One region of the Luteibacter aegosomaticola genome, then DNA from elsewhere that is predicted to be linked to it. Evidence: predicted binding sites of a transcription regulator. Region 1 holds the regulator's gene; each other region holds the start of a gene.
The links. The regulator FliA, encoded in region 1, starts transcription of late flagellar genes. The targets are predictions, from matches to a motif close to TAAAGTTTNNCNNNCNNNGGCCGATAA.

Region 1 (4,967 bases):
TGCAGCTCTCGGCGCTGGCCTGGAACCAGAAGGACCGCCAGCAGCCGCTGCAGGCGCGCGTGCTGCGCGAGATGACCCGCCTGGGTATCGATGGCGACGTGGCGCGTGCCCTGTGCGCCGAGCTGCCCGACAACATGACGGCCGAGCAGGCGCGTTACCTGCCGCTGGGCATCCTCTCGCGCAACATCCGTACGAGTGGCCGCAACTTCGACACCGTCGGCGGCGGCATCACCGCCTTCGTGGGTACTACCGGCGTCGGCAAGACCACCAGCATCGCCAAGCTCGCCGCCCGTGCGGTGCTGCGCCACGGTGCTTCGAACGTCGCGCTGATCAGCGCCGACCAGTACCGCATCGGTGCCGGCGCCCAGCTCGAACACTACGGCCGCCTGCTCGGCGTGCGCGTGTACAACGCACACGATGCGCAGAGCCTGCGCAACGTCCTGCTGCAGCTGCGCGGTAAGCACACGGTACTGATCGATACGGCCGGCCTCGCTGGCAACGATCCGAAGCTACAGCAGCAGTTCGAGACGCTGCGTGCCATGGCCGATGTGCGCGTGTGCCTGGTCGTCGCGGCCAACGCGCAGGCCCAGGCCATCGATAGCGCCATGCGCGCCTACGCGCCGCTGAAGCCGCAGAGCGCCATCCTGACCAAACTCGACGAGACGCCGCTCCTGGGCGGCGCGCTCTCGGCCCTTATCCGGCACGGAATGCCGCTCGACTACACCACGGATGGCCAGCGCGTGCCTGAGGACATCGCCTCCGCCGACGCGCGCAAACTGGTCTGCCTGGCAGCCCAGATGCTCAAGCAGCGCAACGACGAGCCCGATGACGCCATACTTGCCGATCGTTTCGGCTTTGCGCCATCCACCACGGCCATGGCGTAATCGCAGGATCCGACGAACGTGACCCAGGCAACCGCAACCGCAACCGCAACCGCAACCTCTTATTCGGCAGTGAATTCCTTCATGACCACACCCGTCGACAACTCCCAGGCCGCCAGTCTTAACTGGCTCGCCGACCGCAGGCCCACGCGCAGCATCGCGATCGCGGGTGGCAAGGGCGGCGTCGGCAAGACCACGGTGGCCGTGAACCTCGGCATGGCCCTGGCCATGGGTGGCCGTGATGTCCTGCTGCTCGATGCCGATCTGGGCATGGCCAACATCGATGTGCTGCTCGGCCTTCAGCCGACGCGCCATCTGGGCCACATGCTGGAAGGCGCCTGCGGCATCGAGGACCTGATCCTCCAGGCGGCCCACGGCCTGAAGGTCATCCCGGCCACGTCCGGCACACGCCGCATGGCCCAGCTGCCCAACATTGAGCATGCTGCCGTCATCCGCGCGTTTGACGACTACCCGCTGGCTCCCGAGTACCTCATCGTCGATACCGCCGCCGGCATCTCCGACAGCGTGTCGATGTTTGCCGCCGCGTCGGACGAGGTGGTGGTCGTGGTCTGCGACGAGCCGGCCTCGCTCACCGATGCCTACGCACTCATCAAGGTTCTGTCGCGAGAGTTCGCGGTGAACCGTTTCCGTATCGTGGCCAACATGGTCCGCCACGCGCAGGAAGGCCGCCAGCTGTTCGAGAAGCTTTCGCGGGTGACCAACCGTTTCCTCGATGTCTCCCTCGATTTCATGGGCATGGTGCCGCACGACGAGTACCTGCGCCAGGCGATCCGCCGCCAGTCGGCGGTGGTCGATGCATGGCCCAGCAGCCGTTCGGCAGTCGGATTCAAGAATTTGGCCAGGTCGGTCGATACATGGGGTGAACCCGAACCCCGTGGACAGGGTCGCATCGGCTTTTTTGCCGGGCGTGAGCACGTGGGGGGAGGGCTGCCGTTGTGAGTGTCGCGAGCGAATACCTTGAAATTACTAAGGTTCCGGCCGATCAACTGGTGAAAACGCACGCGCCGCTGGTGCGCCGGATCGCCTATCACCTGATGGGCCGCCTGCCGCCCAGCGTCGATGCGAACGACCTTATGCAGGCCGGGATGATCGGTTTGCTTGAGGCGGCAAGGAATTATTCGCCGACTCGCGCGGCCAGCTTCGAAACCTATGCGGGTATCCGCATACGTGGCGCCATGCTGGATGAACTGCGCAAGACGGATTGGACCCCGCGCAGCGTCCACAGGAAATTGCGCGAGGTGGCTGAGGTAACGAGGCAGATCGAAAATGAGACAGGCGGCGACGCCGACGACGTGGAAGTGATGAAGCGTCTGGGCATCGATGCCATGGAATACAACCAGATCCTGGCGGACGCGGCGAGTGCGCGGTTGTTGAGCCTGACGGCGCCGGAAGGCGACGAAGGTTCCGCGATCGATGTGGCCGACCCGAACGCCGCGGGCCCGGATGGTCTGTTCGAACAGGACGGTTTGCGCCATGCGCTGGCCGATTCGATCGAGGGGCTACCCGAGCGCGAAAAGCTGGTGATGTCGCTGTACTACGATGAAGAACTCAACCTGAAGGAAATCGGTGCGGTGTTGGGAGTAAGCGAATCGCGGGTGTGCCAGATCCATGGCCAGGCCTTGATCCGTCTCCGGGCACGCATGTCGGGTTGGAAAGACAAACACTAAGAACGACGCGGCTGTAAGGCGGAGAACGCTTTGGACAAGAACATGAAAATCCTCGTGGTGGACGATTTCTCCACCATGCGGCGTATCGTCCGCAACCTCCTGGTGGAGCTTGGTTTTACCAACACGCTCATCCAGGAAGCGGAAGATGGCAATGCGGCGCTGGCGCTCCTGCGCTCGCAGCCCATCGACCTGGTGGTCACCGACTGGAACATGCCGAACATGACCGGCATCGACCTGCTGCGTGCCATCCGTGCGGATGCCAGCCTCAAATCCCTGCCGGTGCTTATGGTCACCGCCGAGAACAATCGCGACCAGATCATCGCGGCCGCGCAGAGCGGCGTGAATGGTTACGTCGTGAAGCCGTTCACGGCCGTGACGCTGAAGGAAAAGCTCGACAAGATCTTCGAACGACTCGCCGCGGCAGCGGGCTAAGGGACTGACATGAATACGACGATTACCGCTAGCCAGGACGTGGCTCCCGAGCTGCGCGAGCTTCTCGACGCCGACGACAGCGCCGCCTTCGAACAGGCGCTCGACAAGCTCCTGCGCAGCCGCGAACAGCACCTGTTCCTCGCGCTGGGCCATCTGGCCCGCGACCTGCATGAATCCGCCCGCCGCCTGGCGTCGGATATTTCCAGCGATGGCGTGCCGGGCACCATGAGCGACGCGCGCAAGCACCTGCGCGATGTGCTCGAGATGAGCGCCACCGCCGCGCACCGCACGCTCGATTTCAGCGAGAAGCTGCGCCCGCAGGCTCAGTCGCTGGCGAAGCAGGCCGATGAGCTGCTTGTACTCGACCATGCCGATCCGGCCTTTGCCGCCAACGCCACGTCGCTCGCGGTACGCGTCGGCGATTTCGCGCAGAACTGCGATATCGGCTTCGGCGAAATGGTTGAGGCACAGTCCTGGCAGGATCTCTCCGGCCAGCGCGTCGCCCAGGTCGAATCCTTCATGGCCAAGGTGGAATCGTCGCTCGTGGAGCTGGTGCGCCTGACCGGTTCCCTGGCAGGTGCGAACGCACCGGCCGCCGACAAGGTCAGCCAGGACGAAGTGGATCGCCTCCTCAGCGAATTCGGTTTCTGAGCCCGCCATGAGCGTGGAGCTGGACAACGAGCTGCTCAACGTCTTCCTGATCGAGGCCCGCGAACTGCTCGAGACCCTGGGCGAACAGCTCGTGGATCTCGAGGCCTCGCCGGAAGATAGCGAGCTCCTGAACGCGGTGTTCCGTGCGTTCCATACCGTAAAGGGCGGTGCGGGCTTCCTTGGCCTGAACGCCATGGTGGAACTGTGCCACCGCGCGGAAGATCTCCTGAACGAGGCGCGTAATGGCGCCATCGTGCTCAATGCGGCCCTGATGGACGCGTTGCTGGAGTCGCTCGACCTGCTGAACGACATGATGCGTGCCGCGGATGCAGGAGTGCAGGCTGAGCCCGCACCGCGTTCGTTGCTCGATCGCCTCGTCGTGCCCGGCCGGGCCGCATCGGCGGCACCGGTGGCACTCGCCGTGCCGGTCAGTGCGCCCAAAGCCGCCGCGCCAGCACCGGCCGTCAGCAAGCCCTACGATCCCATCGAAGACGAATTCGAGGCGATGCTGGACGCCGCGCGTACCGAGCGCGCACCGGCACCCGCCACCACGGGCACCATTTCCGATGACGAGTTCGAGTCGCTGCTCGATTCGCTCTACGGCACGGGTGCGCCGGGCGCTGGCGACGCTCCCGTCGCACCGATGGTCGAAGCCGCGCCGGAGCCCGTCGCCGCCGCGCCCGAAAGCAACACCATCAGCGACGACGAATTCGAAGCGCTGCTCGACCAGCTCTACGGCACCGGCGCCCCCAGCGGCGGAACGACAACCGAGCCCTCCGCCCCCGCACCGGCCCCCGCTGTTGTAGGAGCGAGCTCGCTCGCGACCCCCGAAGCCGAAGCCCCCACGGCACCGGCCGCCCCGCAGATCGCCGCTGCCGCCCCAACACCCGCCGCAACCAAGGCCAAACCGGCCCCGGCCTCCGCAGAAAAGCGCCAGCCCGCCGCAGCTGCTGAAACCACGGTCCGCGTCGACACCCACCGCCTCGATAGTCTGGTCGATGCCGCCGGTGAGCTGGTGCTCGTCCGCAACCGTCTGACCAACCTGGCTCCGCGCGGCACGAACGACCCGATGGAACGCGCCATCGGTGAACTCGAGCGCGTCGCCGAAGACCTGCAGAACGCCGTCCTGCGCATGCGCATGCAGCCGGTCGGCAAGCTCTTCTCCCGTTTCCCCCGCATCGTCCGCGATCTCGCCCGCCAGCTGGGCAAGGAGATCGAACTGGTTACCGAGGGCGAGGAAACCGATATCGACCGCACCGTCGTGGAGGCCCTGGCCGATCCGCTGGTGCACCTGCTGCGCAATTCGGTCGACCAC
Region 2 (4,967 bases), 1.6 Mb from region 1:
GTTCATGGAGCCCGACACATCAACCAGGAACACCAGGTTCGCCGCCGGGATCTCGCTGGCAGGCACCGTGTAGCCCTGGATACCGACGAGGAGCAGCTGGCGGTTCGCGTTCCACGGCGAGGGCGAGAACTCCGTGGTCACGCTGAAGGGGCGTGAACGATCCTTCGGTGCGGCGTAGCCGTAGTTGAAGTAGTTGATGAATTCTTCGCTGCGCACGGCATCGGCCTGCGGCAGCTGGCCTTCGTTCAACAGGTGGCGCACGTTCGTGTACGAGCCGGTGTCCACATCGATGCTGAAGGTGGAAACCGGATCGGTCGCGGCTTCGTGCACCGGGTTGGTGTCACGGTGTGCATAGCGGCTGGTATCGACCGGTTGCTGGTAAACGCCGCCGGTATATCCGACCGGCATCGGCGCCATCATCGCTTGCGGGACGGCGCGGTTCTGCGAGACGTCGGCGGGCGGCGCAGGTGGGGCCGGAGGTGCGGGTGCGGGAGCCACCGCTACTGGTGCGGCTTCTTCAATGATTCCCATCGGCGGTGCCGGCAGCGCGGGCGGTGGCGATGCGACCTTGCGCTGCGAGATGGGCATGGGGCGGCGCGGCATCGGCGCTGGCGCGTAGCCATACACCATGGGCTGCACATCGGTGCAGTTCGGCCCGTCGGCAGGCATGAGTGAGTGCGAGCTATGCCGCGCGGGCGGCGACTCGGCGCCAACGGTACCGGCGGCGGCCACGAGGCCAGCGAACAGCAGGGAGAGTGGGGCGCGTAACGTGGTCATCGTGCATGGCCTCCTTGGGGACATGCAGATGAAACGGGGCAACCCGGCAAACGGGGTTAACCAGCGCGTGCCGCAGGTTCAATCCGTGCATCGCCGAGCCCGCCAACGCGGTTACGCCCGCCGTGCTTGGCCTGGTAGAGGGCGCGGTCGGCGGCGTTCAGCAGCTCGAGCGGGCCGCTGGCCGCGCTGGGCTGGATGGCCGCCACACCGATGGTGATGGTCAGCACGCCATAAGGGCTGCGCGGGTGCGAGATGGCCTGGGCCTCGACGTGGCTGCGCAGGTCGTCCGCGAGCGCCAGGGCCTCGGGCATGCGTGTGCCCGGCGCCACCACCGCGAATTCCTCGCCGCCGAAGCGGGCCAGGAAATCACCGGCGCGCAGGCCGCGGGCCATGAGCGTGGCAGCGAGTGCACGCAGGCAGTCATCGCCGGCCAGGTGGCCGTAGCGGTCGTTGTATTCCTTGAAGTAGTCGACATCGATCATCAGCAGCGCGATCGGCTCGCGCTGGCCGGGGCGGTGCCACTCACGCAGCAGCCGCTCATCCAGGGCGCGGCGGTTGGCCAGCCCGGTCAGGCTGTCGACGAAGACCAGCCCTTCGAGCTCATCGCGGCTGCGCGACAGGCGGAACTCTTCTTCCACCAGATCGACCTGGGCCAGCGTGCCACGCAGGCCAATGCCGACCACCGCGGCGATGGCGCCGGTGATACCGAGCGACGGGTAGCCGGGGATCACCATGAGCCCGAAGCCCAGCACGCTCATCGCGAGGAAGGTGGGGCTGGCGCTCTGCACGAAACGGATGAGGTACACGGGTGGGTGCCAGTGGCGCTGCGGCTTGCGCGAAAGTGTCGCGATGCACAGCGCCAGGAACGGCACTTCGAGCAGCGCATCCCACGGCGAGTCGCCGAAATCCGGATGCCCGCCGAGCGCGATGTAGTGGTTATAGGCGTAGCCGGAGACCGCGTAGCAGACGAAGAACGCCATGACCGCGCGGAAGAAGTAGTGGTCGTCGGCGCGGTCGGTGGCGAGGAAGCGCAACAGCGCCGCCACGGCCAGGCAGACATTTTCGAAATCGAGCATGTGCGCCACGTCCACGGCCTGCTGCGGGCCCATGGCGCCTTCCAGCGACACGATGGAGAACGTGCGCACGTAGAACAACACGCCGAGCAGCGCGGCCAGCACGAGGTCGATCGCCAGCGCCCACTTCTTGCGCGCGGCCACCGGTGCCGACGACACGGCGATGAGCACCGGCAGCACGTACAGGATGTAGAAGAACATGCTGTCGCCGGGCGCGGGGTTGGTGTTGTCCATCACGTAGTTCTGCCGCGCGGACAGCGACATGCCGACCGTCCACAGCATCAGGCTGCCCAGCAGGAGCAGCCAGCGCTTATCGCGCGGGGTACCGGAACGGTGCCAGGCAAGCACCGTGCTGGCCATGGCCGCCACCGCCACGGCAAAGAAAAACGCGTACGAGATCGCCATGCCGCCCGCGGGCGTCACCATCAGCGCGATCGCGTGGGCCGCGACGATAGCCGCCGCGGCGATGACGAGTTTCATGGCGTGCTTCATCCCCCTGCCTGCAACGCTATGGTCATATCGGCGGGCGCGCCGGAAAGTTGAGCACGCCGCTCAATATCTTACGGACGCTTTCTAGACAAATGTGAAGGCGGCTCACGCGGCGCGGATCGCACCCTTGGCGATGACTGGGCCGGTGGGCTGGCCGGTGGGCGAGCCGCCAGCCGGTTCAACCGAGACCGCCAGGGCCGCCGTCGGCCCGAGGCGATCGACCAGGGCGCGAGGCAGGGCGAAACGTTTGCCCTGCGCCGCGGGGAAGACGCCGACCGCGATGGGCGGTGCGCCTTCGGGGATAAGCCACAGTTCGGTATCGCGCCCCGAGGCCAGGGGCTCGGGGGTGGCCGGCACCAGCAACAACTCGCCGCGCTCGGGGTCCATGGTGGCCGTCCACGAGGCCACGCCGTCATCGCGCGCGATGGTGGAAACCATGAGCACGGCGGGCGTCGTCGCCGTCGGCGGTGCCGGAAGACCGGGGCGGGTCAGCGTGAGCACGAGCAGGCAGGCCGCGACCGCGGTGGCACCGACGCCCAGCCAGCGCCACAGCGCCAGGCTTTCCCACAGGCCCGGCCGGGCCTGGGCACCGAGCCCCAGACGGCTACGGATGCCCTCCCAGGCAGCCGCCGGCGGCGCCACCGCGGGCAGTTCGACGGCTAACGGGTTCAGCCATGCTTGCCATCGGCCGACGGCGGCCGCGGCTTCCGGCTGCTCGGCGACCTCGCGCGCCACGGCGGCACGCGCGTCGGCATCGAGCAGGCCGAGCACGTACTCGGCGTAGCGCAGGTGGTCTTTATCGTTGTCGGTTGAAGTGTTCATGCGCCGAGGCAAGCCCGCAGTTGCAAAAGACCGCGACGGATCCAGCTCTTCATGGTGCCAAGCGGCACGCTGGCGCGGTCCGCCAGTTCGTTATACGTAGCGCCGCCGAAGAAAGCTTCACGGATCGAACGACGCTGTTGGGCGTCGAGTTCATCGAGGCAGGCGTGCAGCTTGCCGTAGGCCTCGCCGGCTTCCGCCTCGGCGGCCGGCCCCGGGCGCTCGTCCACGATCGCGTCCCAGGCCACATCGCTGATGTGTGCGGCCGAGGGGCGCTGGCGCAGGCGGTCGATCGCCTTGTTGCGCACGACGGTGACGAGCCAGGTGAGCGCGCTCGACAGGGAGGGATCGAAGGTTGACGCTCGCCGCCAGACGGTGACGAACGCTTCCTGCAGGATGTCGTCGGCTTCCGCGGGGTCGCCTGCCAGGCGCATGCACACACCGAAGAGGCGCGGTGACGTGGCCTTGTACAACGAAGCAAACGCCTGCTCATCACGCGCGCCAGTGCGCCGTAGCAGGTCGTTCAGCGCATCCCGCTCAGCGGGGGAGGTAGCTGGCATCCGTGGAATCCCTGTCGTAAACGAGCGGGTTCGTGTTCTATAACACGATTGGCCGTCACGGAAACGCGACCGCCGCCGGGCCACCCTCGGTCCCGTACCCTTCCTGGGCGACACGCCTGCCAAAGGATTTTTCCTGTGACGACGAAACGCCTGGCCCTTGCGATGCTGGCCCTTGGCTTGCCGGCCGCCCATGCGGCGGAACGCTTCGCCGGCGATGCCATGCCGCGCGGTGGCGGCCCCGTGCTGTATCGGGAGATCCATTACGTGGACGGCCCGCGGCAGGTGGTGAGCTACCAGTGCCCCGATGGCACGCCGTTCGCGCGAAAGCTGCTGCAGTCGGGCAGTGACCCGGTGCGGCCCGATATGTCCTATGAAGACGCGCGTGAAAGTTTCCATGAGAGCGTCCGCGCGGTGGGTAACCAGATCGAGATCCGGGTCAAGCGCGCGGGGGCGGCCGAAGAGGCCCGTACCATCGATGTCCCGAAGGGCGCGGTCATCGATGCGGGCTTCGATACCTATATTCGCTCGCACTGGGATGCGCTCGATGCCGGCGTCTCGGTGCCGTACCTCGTCCCGAGCCGGTTCCGCTTCTACGACGTGAAGATCACCGGGGGCAAGACCACCCAGGGCCAGCGTCACCTGGCGATGAAGCTGGATGCCTGGTACGCCTTTGCCGCGCCGACCATCGCCATGGCGTACGGCGCGGGCGACCACCGCATCCTGCGTTACGAGGGCAAGGGTACGGTGCGCAACGCGAGCGGCAAGAGCTCCGATGTGAGTATCGACTTCCCGCCGTCGGGCCGGACGATGGACCTGCCCGCGAGCGCCCTGGACGACGCGCTGAAGGCGCCGCTGGCGACCAAGTGTCCCAGCTGAGTGCCGGGGCCGTGCATCCGTTCGCGGGGTTCGCCCGTATACGTCATGGACCATCCACGGAGCCGACCGAGCCATGCGTTCCCCCCTTGCCCGGCTAAACGCACTGCGCCGCTGGTTCGATACCGCCGACGGCGCGCCAGCGGAGACCGCGCGCGACGACCGGATCGACTGGCTGCGCGCGGCACCCTTCGTCGCGATGCACCTGGCCTGCGTGGCGGTGATCTGGACGGGTACGTCGGCGGTCGCGGTAGGCGTGGCGGTGGCGTTGTATGCGATCCGCATGTTCGCGTTGACCGGCTTCTACCACCGCTACTTCTCACATCGCACGTTCCGCACATCGCGCGCCGTGCAGTTCATCTTCGCCGTCATCGGG
Region 3 (4,967 bases), 2.1 Mb from region 1:
GGCCTCGCCGCGGGCGCCAAGCGCGCCGCCGTCGAAGGCGTGTTCGATTGGGTCGATGGCGATTGCGACCTCACGATTACCCCGCGTGTCGCGGCGCCGGCCCCCGTGGCCGCTGCCGTGGCCGCACCGGCTGCACCCGCCGCGCCGCGCGCCGTGCGCGATGTAGCCGCCAACAGCGAGGCCAGCTCGGTCCGCGTTGGCATTGAAAAGATCGATACGCTGATCAACCTGGTCGGCGAGCTGGTCATCACCCAATCGATGCTCAGCCAGTTCCACGATGGCGTGGATGCCTCGCAGCTGGAAATGCTGCGCCAGGGCCTCGCCCAGCTCGGCCGCCACACGCGTGAGCTGCAGGAAAGCGTGATGAGCATCCGCATGCTGCCGATCAGCACGGTGTTCAACCGCTTCCCGCGCCTGGTGCGTGACCTCGCGCAGAAGCTCGACAAGAAGGTCGTGCTCGACCTGCGCGGCGAGACCACCGAACTCGACAAGACCGTGCTCGAGAAGATCGGCGACCCGCTGGTCCATCTCGTGCGCAACGCCATCGACCATGGCCTGGAAGTGCCGGCCAAGCGCCTGGCCGCCGGCAAGGGCGATACCGGCACGCTGCGCATGGAGGCTTTCCACCGTGGCGGCTCCATCGTGATCGAAGTGAGCGACGATGGCGCGGGCCTCAACCGCGACGCCATCGTGGCCAAGGCCGTCCAGCGCGGCATCATCGCCTCCGGCGATGGCATGAGCGACGACCAGGTTGGCGAACTGATTTTCGAAGCAGGCTTCTCCACCGCCGCCGCCACCACCGACCTTTCCGGCCGTGGCGTGGGCATGGACGTGGTCCGCCGCAACGTCATGGACCTGGGCGGTACCGTCGGTATTTCCAGTAAGCAGGGCAACGGCACCAAGTTCACGATCACCTTGCCGCTCACCCTCGCGATCATCGACGGCCTCACCGCCGCCGTGGGCGAAGAGACCTACATCGTGCCGCTGGTTTCCATCGTGGAATCGGTGCAGGTGAAGGCCGATGCGACGCGTAGCGTCGTTGGCGGTGGCGAGTTGTTCCGCTTCCGCGACGAGTGGCTGCCGATCGTCCGCCTGTACGACGTGTTCGGCTGCGACGGCACGCGCCGTGCCATCGAGGACGGCATCGTCATCGTGGTGGAAGGCGAGGGCACCCGCATCGGTCTGTTCGTCGATGAGCTCATCGGCCAGCAGCAGGCCGTGGTCAAGTCGCTCGAAGCCAATTACCGCCGCGTGGCGGGCATCTCGGGCGCCACCATCCTCGCGGATGGCTCGGTGGCCCTGATCACCGACATCGCCGGGCTGGTCCGCCTCCAGGGCCGCCGCAAGGCCGCCTGACCCATCCCGCCTACGTAGGAGCCCACCCTGTGGGCGACATCTTTCGCGTCGACGCTGCAGGGTCTGTGGCTCTTTCGCGAAAGATGTCGCTCACAGGGTGAGCTCCTACACGGGAGCGGATCGCTGTTTTGGGCGCGGGCACGTTCGCGCGCCCCCGGTTTGCCGCACCGCAGCGATCTTTCCGAAATTCCCGCTAAAGGTCCCCCGGCGCTGGCCGATACCCCCTTGAGGGGTCCCGAACCGCCGCACCGATCCGCAGTGGGAACACAATGAACCAGCCAGCCAGCACCGCCGTCGTGGCCGATGAAGCCGCGCAGTACCTGACCGTCAACCTCGGCAACGAGGAATACGGTGTCGATATCCTCGCCGTCCGCGAGATCCGTGGCTGGACGCCGGTCACCCGCATCCCCCAGGCACCGTCGTACGTGCTGGGTGTGCTGAACCTCCGCGGCGCCATCGTTCCCGTCCTCGATCTGCGCCTGCGCTTCGGCCTGGCCCGCGAGGAATACACCGCCACCACCGTCTGCGTGATCGTCATGGTCGCCGGCCGCCAGTTTGGCGTGGTCGTGGATGCCGTCTCCGACGTCGTCGAAGTATCCCCCTCGGGCATCCGCCCGGTGCCGGATATGGGCACCACCGTCGATACCGAATACCTGAAGGGCCTGACCTCCGTCGGTGAGCGCATGGTGCTCCTGCTCGATGTCGACCGCCTGCTGCAGCCGCAGGACGCCCAGATGCTCGAAGCCGCGCTCGCCAACACCGATGTGAAGGCCGTCGCCTAAGCCGAATCAAGCGAACCTGGCACGCTGCCGGGTTCGCCTTCGAACTTTGCCGAATTGGAATCGTGATGAAGAAGTTGAAGCTGAAGATCCCCGCCCTGACTGTCCGTGGTCGCCTGTACGGCGTGCTCGGCCTGTTGGCCGTCATGCTGGTGGGTGGTGCGGCCGTCGGCCTCGGCGCCATGTACCTGCAGAACGAAGGCATGCGCCAGGTGTACGAGGAAGAAGTCGTGCCCTCGAGCCTGCTGAGCCAGGTCAGCACCCAGGCGCTGATGGCCTTCGTGGTGCTCGGCGAAGCCGGTGCCAAGGCGACCGACAAGAGCGTGGTCACCCAGAAGCTGGCCGAGTTCGACAAGCTGCAGGCCTCGATGGGCAAGCTGAAGGACGACTTCAAGAAGATCCCGATGTCGGCCGACATCAAGAAGCTTTACGACAAGTGGCAGTCGACGAATGACGACTACGCGTCGGCCAAGAACGATGTGCTCGATGCGCTGAAGCAGGGCGACGAAGGCGCCAACGACATCATCGAGCTGTCGGTGCGCCCGATCCTGATGGACCGCCAGGCCCAGCTCGGCAAGCTCATCGACGCCAAGCGCGATGAAGCCGCGGGCATCTACGCCCACCAGGCTTCGCAGTACAAGGCCATCCGCGCCTTCGTCATCATCGCGCTCTCCGCCGGCCTGATCGTCAGTCTGCTGATCGGCGTGCTCGTGGTCCGTTCGATCATCCGCACGCTGTCGCAGACGGTGGAAGTGGCCAACAAGATTGCCGACGGCAAGCTGGGCCACGCGATCGAAGTGACCCGTAACGACGAACTGGGCCAGCTGCAGACCGCGTTCAAGACCATGGACGAGCGCCTCGCCGCGATCGTCACCGAAGTGCGCCACGGCTCCAGCTCGGTCAGCACGGCTGCGCAGCAGATCTCGCGCGGCAACGATGACCTCTCGCAGCGTACGCAGGAACAGGCTTCGAGCCTGGAAGAAACCGCGTCGTCGATGGAGGAAATGACCTCCACCGTGAAGCAGAACGCCGAGAACGCCAGCCACGCCAACCAGCTGGCCCGCGGTGCTCGCGAGCAGGCGGAGAAGGGCGGCGACGTCGTCGCGCAGACCGTCGTGGCGATGCGCGAAATCAACAGCTCCTCGAAGAAGATCTCCGACATCGTCAGCCTCATCGACGAAATCGCGTTCCAGACCAACCTGCTGGCGCTCAACGCCGCGGTGGAAGCGGCACGTGCCGGCGAGCAGGGCCGCGGCTTCGCCGTGGTTGCTACCGAAGTGCGCAACCTGGCCGGCCGTTCGGCGAACGCCGCGAAGGAAATCAAGGGCCTGATCAACGACAGCGCGAACAAGGTGAAGGCCGGTTCCGAGCTGGTCGACCAGTCGGGCAAGGCGCTCGCCGAGATCGTCGATAGCGTGAAGAAGGTGACCGACATCGTCGCCGAGATCGCTGCCGCCAGCTCGGAGCAGTCCGCCGGTATCGACCAGGTGAACCACGCCGTGCTGCAGATGGACGAAATGACCCAGCAGAACGCCGCGCTGGTCGAAGAATCCGCCGCTGCCGCCCGCGCCATGCACGAGCAGGCTACCGAGCTCAGCCGCCAGGTGTCGTTCTTCCAGGTGAGCGGCCAGGGTGGTAACTCCGCCGCAAAGGCGCCGCGTAAGGACGCCACGCAGCAGGAAATGGAAACCGTGTTCGCCGCCGTGCGCAGCCAGCCGGCTCCGCGTGCACAGCGCCCGGCCGAAGCCGCTGGCGATGCCGGCGTGTGGAAGGAGTTCTGATCGATGAACGCGCTCGTCAACAACGGCGATGCCGTCGTGCAGGCGGGCGCGACGGGGCCGAGCCTCGGGGAATCCGAGTTCGCGTTCCTGCGCGAGTTCGTGCTGCAGCATTGCGGAATCTCGCTGGGTGAGCACAAGCGCCAGCTCGTGCAGGGGCGCCTGCTGCGCCGCCTGCGCGCGCTGAATCTCTCCGGTTTCGGCGCGTACTGCGAGTTGCTGCGCCGCGACCCGGAGGCCGAACTCGGTGAACTGGCCAGCTGCATCAGCACCAATGTCACGTCGTTCTTCCGCGAGATGCACCACTACGACATGCTCATCGACGAGCTGTTGCCGCGCTGGCTGGAAGAGAAGAAGAAAAACGGTGGCCGCCTGCGGATCTGGTCCGCGGGTTGCTCCACCGGCGAAGAACCCTATGCCATCGCCATGGTGCTGGCCGAGGCGCTCGAGCGCACCGGCTCCACCATCGATGCCAAGATCCTCGCCACCGATCTGTCGCCGCAGGCCCTGGAAGCCGCCCGCAAGGGTGTCTATCCGGTCGACCGCCTGGGCGGCGTGGATGAAGCGCGCCGCCGCCGCTGGTTCCTGCGCGGCGAAGGCTCGTACGACGGCTACGTGCAGGTGCACCCGCGCCTGCGTGAGCTGGTCACTATCCAGCCCTTGAACCTGCTCCACGATTGGCCCATGCAGGGCAAGTTCGACGCCATCTTCTGCCGCAATGTCGTGATCTATTTCGACAAGCCGACGAAGGAGCGCCTGTTCGCTAGATACGCCGGCATGCTGGAAAGCCGCGGTTACCTGTTCCTCGGCCATTCGGAGTCCATGTACGGGCTATCCGAAGATTTCGATCTGATCGGCCGCACGGTCTACCGGACACGTCAATGAGCGACACGTTCGTCGCGCAGCCACGGACTTTCGCTGGCTTCGATCCCAAGGGTGTGTTGCCCGGGTTTGAGCATGTCCGCCGGTTCTGGGATCCCGCCCAGGACGTGGTGACGGTAAAGATCCTGCCGGGTGAGTACTACGTCAGCACGCAGGAAGAAATGATTTCCAC

Region 2: a site for FliA is predicted at 2,367-2,393, ahead of L2Y96_RS09460 (GGDEF domain-containing protein). Genes of this name have one in related genera too.
Region 3: a site for FliA is predicted at 1,551-1,577, ahead of L2Y96_RS07190 (chemotaxis protein CheW). Genes of this name have one in related genera too.

Annotation. Positions count from the first base shown of each region.
Region 1 is NZ_CP095741.1:3,723,345-3,728,311, reverse strand. Features, by position in the region: gene flhF (flagellar biosynthesis GTPase FlhF) at 1-884, shown strand, start outside; gene L2Y96_RS16565 (nucleotide-binding protein) at 966-1,841, shown strand; gene L2Y96_RS16560 (RNA polymerase sigma factor FliA) at 1,838-2,569, shown strand; gene cheY (chemotaxis response regulator CheY) at 2,600-3,001, shown strand; gene L2Y96_RS16550 (protein phosphatase CheZ) at 3,011-3,652, shown strand; gene L2Y96_RS16545 (chemotaxis protein CheA) at 3,660-4,967, shown strand, end outside.
Region 2 is NZ_CP095741.1:2,160,862-2,165,828, forward strand. Features, by position in the region: gene L2Y96_RS09455 (vWA domain-containing protein) at 1-777, opposite strand, end outside; gene L2Y96_RS09460 (GGDEF domain-containing protein) at 834-2,330, opposite strand; gene L2Y96_RS09465 (anti-sigma factor) at 2,445-3,161, opposite strand; gene L2Y96_RS09470 (sigma-70 family RNA polymerase sigma factor) at 3,158-3,718, opposite strand; gene L2Y96_RS09475 (hypothetical protein) at 3,854-4,594, shown strand; gene L2Y96_RS09480 (acyl-CoA desaturase) at 4,668-4,967, shown strand, end outside.
Region 3 is NZ_CP095741.1:1,639,680-1,644,646, forward strand. Features, by position in the region: gene L2Y96_RS07185 (chemotaxis protein CheA) at 1-1,356, shown strand, start outside; gene L2Y96_RS07190 (chemotaxis protein CheW) at 1,626-2,138, shown strand; gene L2Y96_RS07195 (methyl-accepting chemotaxis protein) at 2,204-3,916, shown strand; gene L2Y96_RS07200 (CheR family methyltransferase) at 3,920-4,798, shown strand; gene cheD (chemoreceptor glutamine deamidase CheD) at 4,795-4,967, shown strand, end outside.